Regions from separate parts of the Oceanobacillus sp. FSL K6-0127 genome, predicted to be linked through region 3. Evidence: a T-box and tRNA genes for the amino acid it is inferred to sense, from the RefSeq annotation. Region 3 holds a T-box; the other regions hold tRNA genes.
What was found. The T-box of region 3 lies ahead of MHH64_RS12615 (valine--tRNA ligase). A T-box ahead of a tRNA ligase gene usually reads a tRNA of that ligase, here a tRNA-Val.

Region 1: it encodes a tRNA-Val, which carries the amino acid that the T-box ahead of MHH64_RS12615 (valine--tRNA ligase) is inferred to sense. The anticodon was not compared.
Region 2: it encodes a tRNA-Val, which carries the amino acid that the T-box ahead of MHH64_RS12615 (valine--tRNA ligase) is inferred to sense. The anticodon was not compared.

The regions. Positions count from the first base shown of each region.
Region 1 is NZ_CP150287.1:628,814-632,083, reverse strand. Features, by position in the region: rRNA gene MHH64_RS03030 (16S ribosomal RNA) at 1-200, opposite strand, end outside; tRNA gene MHH64_RS03025 (tRNA-Ala) at 429-504, opposite strand; tRNA gene MHH64_RS03020 (tRNA-Pro) at 517-593, opposite strand; tRNA gene MHH64_RS03015 (tRNA-Arg) at 597-673, opposite strand; tRNA gene MHH64_RS03010 (tRNA-Leu) at 677-765, opposite strand; tRNA gene MHH64_RS03005 (tRNA-Gly) at 773-847, opposite strand; tRNA gene MHH64_RS03000 (tRNA-Leu) at 870-954, opposite strand; tRNA gene MHH64_RS02995 (tRNA-Lys) at 958-1,033, opposite strand; tRNA gene MHH64_RS02990 (tRNA-Thr) at 1,083-1,158, opposite strand; tRNA gene MHH64_RS02985 (tRNA-Val) at 1,162-1,237, opposite strand; rRNA gene rrf (5S ribosomal RNA) at 1,249-1,364, opposite strand; rRNA gene MHH64_RS02975 (23S ribosomal RNA) at 1,483-3,270, opposite strand, start outside.
Region 2 is NZ_CP150287.1:788,549-791,818, forward strand. Features, by position in the region: gene fabI (enoyl-ACP reductase FabI) at 1-731, opposite strand, end outside; tRNA gene MHH64_RS03845 (tRNA-Glu) at 1,039-1,113, shown strand; tRNA gene MHH64_RS03850 (tRNA-Val) at 1,118-1,193, shown strand; tRNA gene MHH64_RS03855 (tRNA-Thr) at 1,197-1,272, shown strand; tRNA gene MHH64_RS03860 (tRNA-Tyr) at 1,310-1,394, shown strand; tRNA gene MHH64_RS03865 (tRNA-Gln) at 1,405-1,479, shown strand; tRNA gene MHH64_RS03870 (tRNA-Lys) at 1,699-1,771, shown strand; gene MHH64_RS03875 (hydroxymethylglutaryl-CoA reductase, degradative) at 2,049-3,270, shown strand, end outside.
Region 3 is NZ_CP150287.1:2,554,387-2,557,656, reverse strand. Features, by position in the region: gene MHH64_RS12615 (valine--tRNA ligase) at 1-2,067, opposite strand, end outside; T-box leader at 2,128-2,362, opposite strand; gene MHH64_RS12610 (hypothetical protein) at 2,513-2,701, shown strand; gene MHH64_RS12605 (phosphotransferase) at 2,698-3,270, opposite strand, start outside.

The DNA.
Region 1 (3,270 bases), 1.9 Mb from region 3:
AAAAGTGTTATCCGGTATTAGCTCACGTTTCCGCGAGTTATCCCGATCTTACAGGCAGGTTGCCCACGTGTTACTCACCCGTCCGCCGCTCATTCCATAAACATTACCCCGAAGGGTTCTGTTTATTTCCTGCGCTCGACTTGCATGTATTAGGCACGCCGCCAGCGTTCGTCCTGAGCCAAGATCAAACTCTCCATAAAAGTTTGTAATACTTAGCTTTTGTAGAAGCTGACTTCTACTTGTTTTAAAAAGAAAAACGAGTTTCCTTTTTCTTGACATACTGGTTGTTTTGTTCAGTTTTCAAAGAGCAAATTTATTGTCTTTTTTAAAAGCGACTTTACTAATATATCATATATATCACTATATTGTCAACAATCTTTTAAAAGTTTTTAAAAGATTATTTTGTAGTAAAAATCAAACTTTTAAATTGGTGGAGCCTAGCGGGATCGAACCGCTGACCTCCTGCGTGCAAGGCAGGCGCTCTCCCAGCTGAGCTAAGGCCCCGTATAAATAAAATGGTCGGGAAGACAGGATTCGAACCTGCGACCCCTTGGTCCCAAACCAAGTGCTCTACCAAGCTGAGCTACTTCCCGTTATGGCGCGCCCGAGAGGAGTCGAACCCCTAACCTCTTGATCCGTAGTCAAACGCTCTATCCAATTGAGCTACGGGCGCATATGGTGCCGAGGACCGGAATCGAACCGGTACGGTAGTCACCTACCGCAGGATTTTAAGTCCTGTGCGTCTGCCAGTTCCGCCACCCCGGCAAGGGTTTGGAGCGGAAGACGGGATTCGAACCCGCGACCCCCACCTTGGCAAGGTGGTGTTCTACCACTGAACTACTTCCGCGCTTGGCAATGTTTAAATTAAATGGTGCGGGTGAAGGGACTTGAACCCCCACGTCCGAAGACACTAGATCCTAAGTCTAGCGCGTCTGCCAATTCCGCCACACCCGCAAATGGTGAGCCATGAAGGATTCGAACCTTCGACCCTTTGATTAAAAGTCAAATGCTCTACCGACTGAGCTAATGGCTCAAAAATATATATTACATATTATTGATAATTATTATTCACTTGTGAAAAGTGGTGCCGGCCAGAGGACTTGAACCCCCAACCTACTGATTACAAGTCAGTTGCTCTACCAATTGAGCTAGGCCGGCAAATGGTGGAGGATGCAGGGCTCGAACCTGCGACCCCCTGCTTGTAAGGCAGGTGCTCTCCCAGCTGAGCTAATCCTCCGATTTATATCTGCCTGGCGACGTCCTACTCTTGCAGGGGCAAAGCCCCAACTACCATCGGCGCTGAAGAGCTTAACTTCTGTGTTCGGCATGGGAACAGGTGTGGCCTCTTCGCTATTGCTACCAGACAATCCTCAAAAACAAGGACAAGTTTTATTATATGCATTTCTGAATAAAAATGCAAGGTTTTTTTGAATTTATACCTTAAAAACTAAATAAGAGAAAACAAGACATCAAATAAAGAATTTAGTTAAGTCCTCGATCGATTAGTATCCGTAAGCTCCACGTGTCACCACGCTTCCACACCGAACCTATCAACCTCATCGTCTCTGAGGGATCTTACTCACTCGAAGTGATGGGAAGTCTCATCTTGAGGGGGGCTTCATGCTTAGATGCTTTCAGCACTTATCCTTTCCACACGTAGCTACCCAGCGATGCTCCTGGCGGAACAACTGGTACACCAGCGGTGTGTCCATCCCGGTCCTCTCGTACTAAGGACAGCTCCTCTCAAACTTCCAACGCCCACGACGGATAGGGACCGAACTGTCTCACGACGTTCTGAACCCAGCTCGCGTACCGCTTTAATGGGCGAACAGCCCAACCCTTGGGACCGACTACAGCCCCAGGATGCGATGAGCCGACATCGAGGTGCCAAACCTCCCCGTCGATGTGAACTCTTGGGGGAGATAAGCCTGTTATCCCCGGGGTAGCTTTTATCCGTTGAGCGATGGCCCTTCCATGCGGAACCACCGGATCACTAAGCCCGACTTTCGTCCCTGCTCGACTTGTAGGTCTCGCAGTCAAGCTCCCTTGTGCCTTTACACTCTACGAATGATTTCCAACCATTCTGAGGGAACCTTTGGGCGCCTCCGTTACCTTTTGGGAGGCGACCGCCCCAGTCAAACTGCCCGCCTGACACTGTCTCCGAACCGGATCACGGTCCTGGGTTAGAATGTCCATACAGCCAGGGTGGTATCCCACGGATGCCTCCACCGAAGCTAGCGCTCCGGTTTCCAAGGCTCCCACCTATCCTGTACAAGCTGCACAGACATTCAATATCAGGCTACAGTAAAGCTCCACGGGGTCTTTCCGTCCTGTCGCGGGTAATGCGCATCTTCACGCATAGTATAATTTCACCGGGTCTCTCGTTGAGACAGTGCCCAAGTCGTTGCACCTTTCGTGCGGGTCGGAACTTACCCGACAAGGAATTTCGCTACCTTAGGACCGTTATAGTTACGGCCGCCGTTTACTGGGGCTTCGGTTCAAAGCTTCGCCTTGCGGCTAACATTTCCCCTTAACCTTCCAGCACCGGGCAGGTGTCAGCCCCTATACTTCGCCTTTCGGCTTCGCAGAGACCTGTGTTTTTGCTAAACAGTCGCTTGGGCCTATTCACTGCGGCTCCATGTAAATGAAGCACCCCTTCTCCCGAAGTTACGGGGTCATTTTGCCGAGTTCCTTAACGAGAGTTCTCCCGCTCACCTTAGGATTCTCTCCTCGCCTACCTGTGTCGGTTTGCGGTACGGGCACCTATGATCTAACTAGAGGCTTTTCTTGGCAGTGTGAAATCCGGAACTTCGGTACTAAATTTCCCTCCCCATCACAGCTTGAAATTGCCAGACGGATTTGCCTATCTGACTTTCTCACTGCTTGGGCGCACATATCCATCAGTGCGCATTCCTTATCCTACTGCGTCCCCCCATCGCTCAAACAATCATGAGGTGGTACAGGAATATCTACCTGTTGTCCATCGCCTACGCCTTTCGGCCTCGGCTTAGGTCCCGACTAACCCTGAGAGGACGAGCCTTCCTCAGGAAACCTTAGGCATTCGGTGAAAGAGATTCTCACTCTTTTTTCGCTACTCATACCGGCATTCTCACTTCTAAGCGCTCCACCAGTCCTCACGGTCTGACTTCACAGCACTTAGAACGCTCTCCTACCATTGTTCGTAAGAACAATCCGCAGCTTCGGTGATACGTTTAGCCCCGGTACATTTTCGGCGCAGAGTCACTCGACCAGTGAGCTATTACGCACTCT
Region 2 (3,270 bases), 1.8 Mb from region 3:
CCTGTCACACCACGTGAAAGATCACTAATAAAGAATAAAGTTGCGTCACCAACTTGATCTTGATCGACATTGCGACGAAGTGGTGCTTTTTCTACAATAACATTTGCTTTTTCGTTAAAGCCGGATACACCTTTAGCTGATAATGTACGAATTGGACCAGCAGAAATAGCGTTAACGCGGATGTCATATTTACCTACATCTTCTGCTAGGTAGCGGACGCTTGCCTCTAAGGAAGCTTTTGCAACACCCATGACATTGTAGTTTGGAATAACACGTTCAGACCCTAGATACGATTGTGTTACGATACTTCCGCCTTCGGTCATCAACTCTTTTGCTGCTTTCGTAACGGCAACAAGTGAGTAAGCACTGATTTCCTGTGCTATTAAGAAACCATCTCGGGAAGTGTCCGCATATTCTCCTTTTAATTCTTCGCGTTTTGCGAATGCAACTGAATGTACTAGACCATGAATAACGCCTACTTTTTCTTTAATCTCTTGGAATGCTTCTTGAATACTTTCATCACTAGCAACATCACAGGAAACGACTAGCTTTGGCTCGATATCGTTTTGTTCCAATAATTTAACCAACTTTTGGTGTGAACGTTCCTGTCTATTTGTAAAAATTAAGTTTGCTCCAGCATTATGAAGTGATTTTGTAATTCCCCAAGCAATACTTCTTTCATTGGCAACACCCATTATAACAACGTTTTTTCCTTGCAGTAGATTTGACATAATAAACCTCCATCAAAATATCTTTTTTCTATTATAACCTATTAGGACCTGGTGATGAAACTAAAATAAAAATCCGAGTAACTTCTTACAATATCTAGCATAATCTAGCATAAATTCCGTTTGTAATATTCTTTTTATTGTCTTGGAAACCTTAATATATAAGGGGTGTTGCGACTTTTTATAAAAAAACGTAAAAAAAATCAAATTTACCCTTTACAAACATTTCATTCCTGGTTATAATAAAATTCGTCAGTCTGCGACAGGGTGTTTCAAAGTTGTCGTTATAGCTGACTTGAAACCAAAGTATGGCCCGTTGGTCAAGCGGTTAAGACACCGCCCTTTCACGGCGGTAACACGGGTTCGAATCCCGTACGGGTCACCAATATGGAGGATTAGCTCAGCTGGGAGAGCACCTGCCTTACAAGCAGGGGGTCGCAGGTTCGAGCCCTGCATCCTCCACCATTTGCCGGCCTAGCTCAATTGGTAGAGCAACTGACTTGTAATCAGTAGGTTGGGGGTTCAAGTCCTCTGGCCGGCACCATTTTTCGGTATAAGATTAAAGAAATGGTTCATAATATGGAGGGGTAGCGAAGTGGCTAAACGCGGCGGACTGTAAATCCGCTCCCTCAGGGTTCGGCAGTTCGAATCTGCCCCCCTCCACCATTTGTATTGTTGGGCTGTAGCCAAGCGGTAAGGCATCGGGTTTTGATCCCGTGTACCCTAGGTTCGAATCCTAGTAGCCCAGCCATTTTTTATTTTTTTAGGATTGTTCAAATAGTCCGGTAAAAATGACACGTCGAATTTCTTCGTTGGTTTGCTTTTCCGCTACTCACGTATTAATTGCATACGTTCCGTTGCTCAAAGCTGCACCGCCTCGAAATTCTTGGTCCTTTTCATCCTCCATTTGAACTTACATTTTAGGGTTATTTACAAGCTAGCTCTAACGAACACATTTCGTTTTCTACATGAGCCATTAGCTCAGTCGGTAGAGCATTTGACTTTTAATCAAAGGGTCGAAGGTTCGAATCCTTCATGGCTCATCATTTTAACATTATCCAATATTGGATTATATACAGCAGAGATAAAATAAACAAGGTCGTTGTGATAGATGCATACTACCTTGTTTATTTGCATTTTATGTGAATTTTTAACATAATAGATACAGTGAATTTAATTTTAGCGTAGCATTTTTTGGCAATGGGAGCAGGTAGCTTCTAATGAAAAAAACTACGATATCGTGTTATAATTTATTCAATGAAAAATGTAACGATTGAAGTATTGTTTTTTTATATAATCAATATTAAAGGATGATCCAGGATGAAATCTTCCAGAATCCCCGGTTTCTATAATATGTCTGTTGTACAACGACGAGAGCTTTTAAAAGATAATTACCATTTTTCTCCGGAAGAATGGAATAATCTATATAGGAAAGAACCTCTATCTACAGAAACTGCAGATAAGATGATAGAGAACGTGATTGGAACATTTCAACTTCCGTTGGGGTTGGGGTTGAATTTTCTTATAAACGGGAAAGAATATATAGTGCCGATGGCTGTTGAAGAAGCTTCTATTATTGCATCTGCCAGCCATATCGCTAAAATTGTCAGAAGTGCCGGTGGATTCCAAACGGAGGCAACGGAACGCGTGATGATTGGTCAAATTCAAGTAGTTGGCTGCTCTGATTTTCAAGCTGCAAAGCAAGCAGTGCTTCATGCAAAGAAAACACTAATCCAAGCAGCAAACGCAGCTTACCCAAGTATTGTTGCTCGTGGTGGCGGTGCACAAGACATGGATGTTCGTATTCTGAATGAAGCAGCGGATTCTGCCTATAGTCAGATGCTCGTCATGCATATGCATATCAATACGTGTGATGCAATGGGAGCGAATATCATCAATACAATGGTTGAATCAATTGCACCAATTGTCGAAGAATTAACGGATGGAAAAGTCTATTTACGAATTTTGTCAAATTATGCCGATGAATGTTTGGCACGGGCACGATGTGTTATCCCTCCTGCATTACTTGCAACAGGTGATTTTTCTGGGGAGGAAGTACGTGATGGGGTGATCCATGCGTTTGAATTTGCTGCATCTGATCCGTATCGTGCTGTTACGCATAATAAAGGTATTATGAATGGAATTGACCCGGTTGTTATTGCGACTGGGAACGATTGGAGAGCCGTGGAAGCTGGTGCCCATGCATATGCTGCAAGGAATGGCAGCTACGGCTCGATGACAACTTGGTCAAAGGATGAAGCAGGTAATTTGGTTGGAGAAATTGAATTACCGATGGCTATTGGAACAGTCGGTGGAGCAACACGAGTGCATCCATTAGCGAAGCTTTCATTATCTATGATGCACATTGAATCAGCCAAAGAGCTTGCCCAAGTGATTGTGGCAGTTGGATTGGCGCAAAATCTCGGAGCTTTGAAGGCATTAGCTACTGATGGTATCCAAAAGGGCCATATGGCTTTACACTCTCGCTCTGTTGCGATCGCGGCAGGAGCTACTGGGGAGATGATCGATATCATTGCAGAAC
Region 3 (3,270 bases):
CATATATGGGTGCAGCATCCGCATTGTCTGATCAAGAACGTGTGCAAGTACAGATCTGGTTGTGTTTTTCTTCGCTTCATCGTCACCATATAATGGAAGTTTTGCCATTTCAATATACCAATCACAAAGCTCATCCCAAATAAAGTTATATAAATGACGACCAGCTTCACCAAACTCATATTTCGCTGTGTTTTTCGTCACATGATCAATCGTTTCATTTAAACGCGTTAAAATCCATTTATCTGCTAGTGTTAGCTCTCCAGTTAAATCAATATCTTCATAGGTGAAGCCTTCCATGTTCATTAAGGAGAAGCGAGATGCATTCCATACTTTATTCGCAAAGTTCCACGTTGACTCCACTTTTTCCCAATGGAAGCGTAAATCTTGACCAGGTGTTGATCCAGTTAACAAGAAATAACGTAATGAATCGGCACCATATTTCTCAATAACATCCATCGGGTCAACACCATTTCCTAGTGACTTACTCATTTTCCGACCTTCTGCATCGCGGATTAATCCATGAATAAGTACATCCTTGAACGGTTTTTCACCAGTAAATTCCTTCGATTGGAAAATCATCCGCGCTACCCAGAAAAAGATAATGTCATAACCTGTTACAAGTACATCGGTTGGGAAGTAGCGTTTAAACTCTGCAGATTCTTCATTCGGCCAGCCCATCGTTGAAAATGGCCATAATGCAGAGGAGAACCATGTATCCAGTACATCTTCGTCCTGCTCCCAATTTTCGATGTCAGCCGGTGCTTCTTTTCCAACATATATTTCTTTTGTTTCTTTATGGTACCAAGCTGGAATGCGATGTCCCCACCAAAGCTGACGAGAAATACACCAATCACGGATATTTTCCATCCAGTTAAAGTACGTACGCTCAAAGCGTTCTGGTACAAAATTAACTTTACCTTCTTCATGTTGTAAATCCAGCGCCTCTTTAGCCAATGGTTCCATTTTAACGAACCATTGTGTTGACAAGTATGGCTCAACAACTGCACCACTGCGCTCCGAGTGTCCAACTTGATGGATATGGTCCTCAATTTCAAATAGAACGCCCTGTTCCTGCAAATCTTTCACTATTTGCTTACGGCATTCAAAACGATCCAACCCTTGATATTTACCGGCGTTCTCATTCATGGAGCCATCTTCATGCATAACGAGAACGCGTTCTAGATTATGACGGTTACCAATTTCAAAGTCATTCGGGTCATGGGCCGGTGTAATTTTAACCGCTCCTGAGCCAAATTCCATATCTACATAATCGTCTGCAACAATTTCAATTTCACGACCAACTATTGGCAACACTACTTTTTTGCCGATTAAATGCTTATAACGCTCATCTTTCGGATGTACAGCAACTGCGGTGTCACCAAGCATTGTTTCTGGACGTGTTGTCGCAATTTCAATTGTTTCATCACTATCTTTAATTGGATAACGCATATGATAAAACTTACCTTGGACCTCTTCATAAATTACTTCAATATCGGATAGGGCAGTTTTTGTTTGCGGATCCCAGTTAATAATGTATTCTCCACGATAAATAAGACCCTTTTCATATAGTTTAATGAATACTTCCTTTACCGCATCAGACAAACCTTCATCCAGCGTAAAACGCTCACGTGAATAGTCCAGTCCTAGACCTAGCTTTTCCCATTGAGAACGGATAAAGTCTGCATATTCTTCTTTCCACTCCCAAGATTTTTCCAGGAATTTCTCACGTCCTAATTCATAACGATTTGTTCCTTGCTCCTTTAATTTCGCTTCTACCTTCGCCTGTGTTGCGATTCCAGCATGGTCCATACCGGGTAACCATAATACATCATAGCCCTGCATACGCTTCATGCGAGAAATAGTATCCTGCATTGTTGTATCCCATGCATGACCTAAATGCAGCTTACCTGTAACGTTTGGTGGCGGAATAACAATCGAGAATGGCTCCTTATCTGGATCACCAGTAGCTTCAAAATATTTCCCTTCTAACCAAAATTGATAACGACCTTTTTCCACTTCCTCCGGATTGTATTTCGACGGAAGGGACGTTTGTTCATTTGTGCTCATTGCTTTACCTCCTATTTTTAACAGTCACTAAAAATCAAAAAACCCTTTTCATCCTTAAAAATAAAGGACGAAAAGGGTTAGATTCCGTGGTACCACCTTTGTTTACAAACCAAAATTGTTTGTACACTTCATTGATTGATAACGGTCAATACCGGCTTCTTCTACTTTAAATTTTAATTTCAAAGAAACTGCATCAAGGGCGACCTTCCAAAACAATCTACCTAGGAAATTTTCAGCTCATGATTTCCCTCTCTAAAGGCGTTTATTTTGTACTCTTCCCTATCATCGCGTTTACGTTATAATTTCACATAATTATATATATTATTTTATAGCTTACTTAGAGTATCGTCAACTATTATTATTGTTATCCGCACCAATTTGGTGTATTCATACATAGTATAGAAAAAGAGCGTAAATGTGCTTAGAAAGGAAAGAGGTGCTACCTGTGGCAAGATTTTATCGTTACAAACTTCCACCATGGGCAAGACAATGCCTTTTTGTCTTCGAGAGAATTCTTTTACCGATCACGATATTCCAGTTAATCCGCACGTTGTTAATCCCAACGACTTTTGATGTGCTTTTATTAGGTGTATTAATTGGACTATTAATCGCTTTTTATTTGGAATGGATTTAATTTGACAGATCATCAAAATTTATTGTTTCATATTCTTCTTTTATAAAATCTGTCCATTTTAATGCAAAAATAAGCTTGCGATATTGTTTCTGTAATGCACTGACTTGATAAGTCAGTGGTTTTTCTTTTGTACTTTTCACATAATCTCGGATGATCGTCATATAATCAGCTGGATTAAGTAAATAAATGGATAGTAATTTCATATCAAACATTTCAAGATCATACTTTCGTTTATATACTTTGAAACCTTCCATTATTAACTCATTTGGTTGATCGTATTCACCGGTTAACTGATGGAAGTAGTTTGTTAAATCCACTGCGACATGATCATAACGCGCTTGCTCCCAATTAATAATATGGTTGTTCAAAACATGATCAAGCGCGAGATTTCCATGGCAAAGGGAAAGATTCCATGTTATTTCTTCTTCTGACTGATCAAGAAATTCACTTACCTCTCCATTTATCCGGTTTAATGCAGTTTCTATATCTCGATAATGCGTGCAAACCTGCAATTCAAACGGAGACATGTAGGCTTGTTGTTCAAAGCGAAGCACATAGGAATATAATTC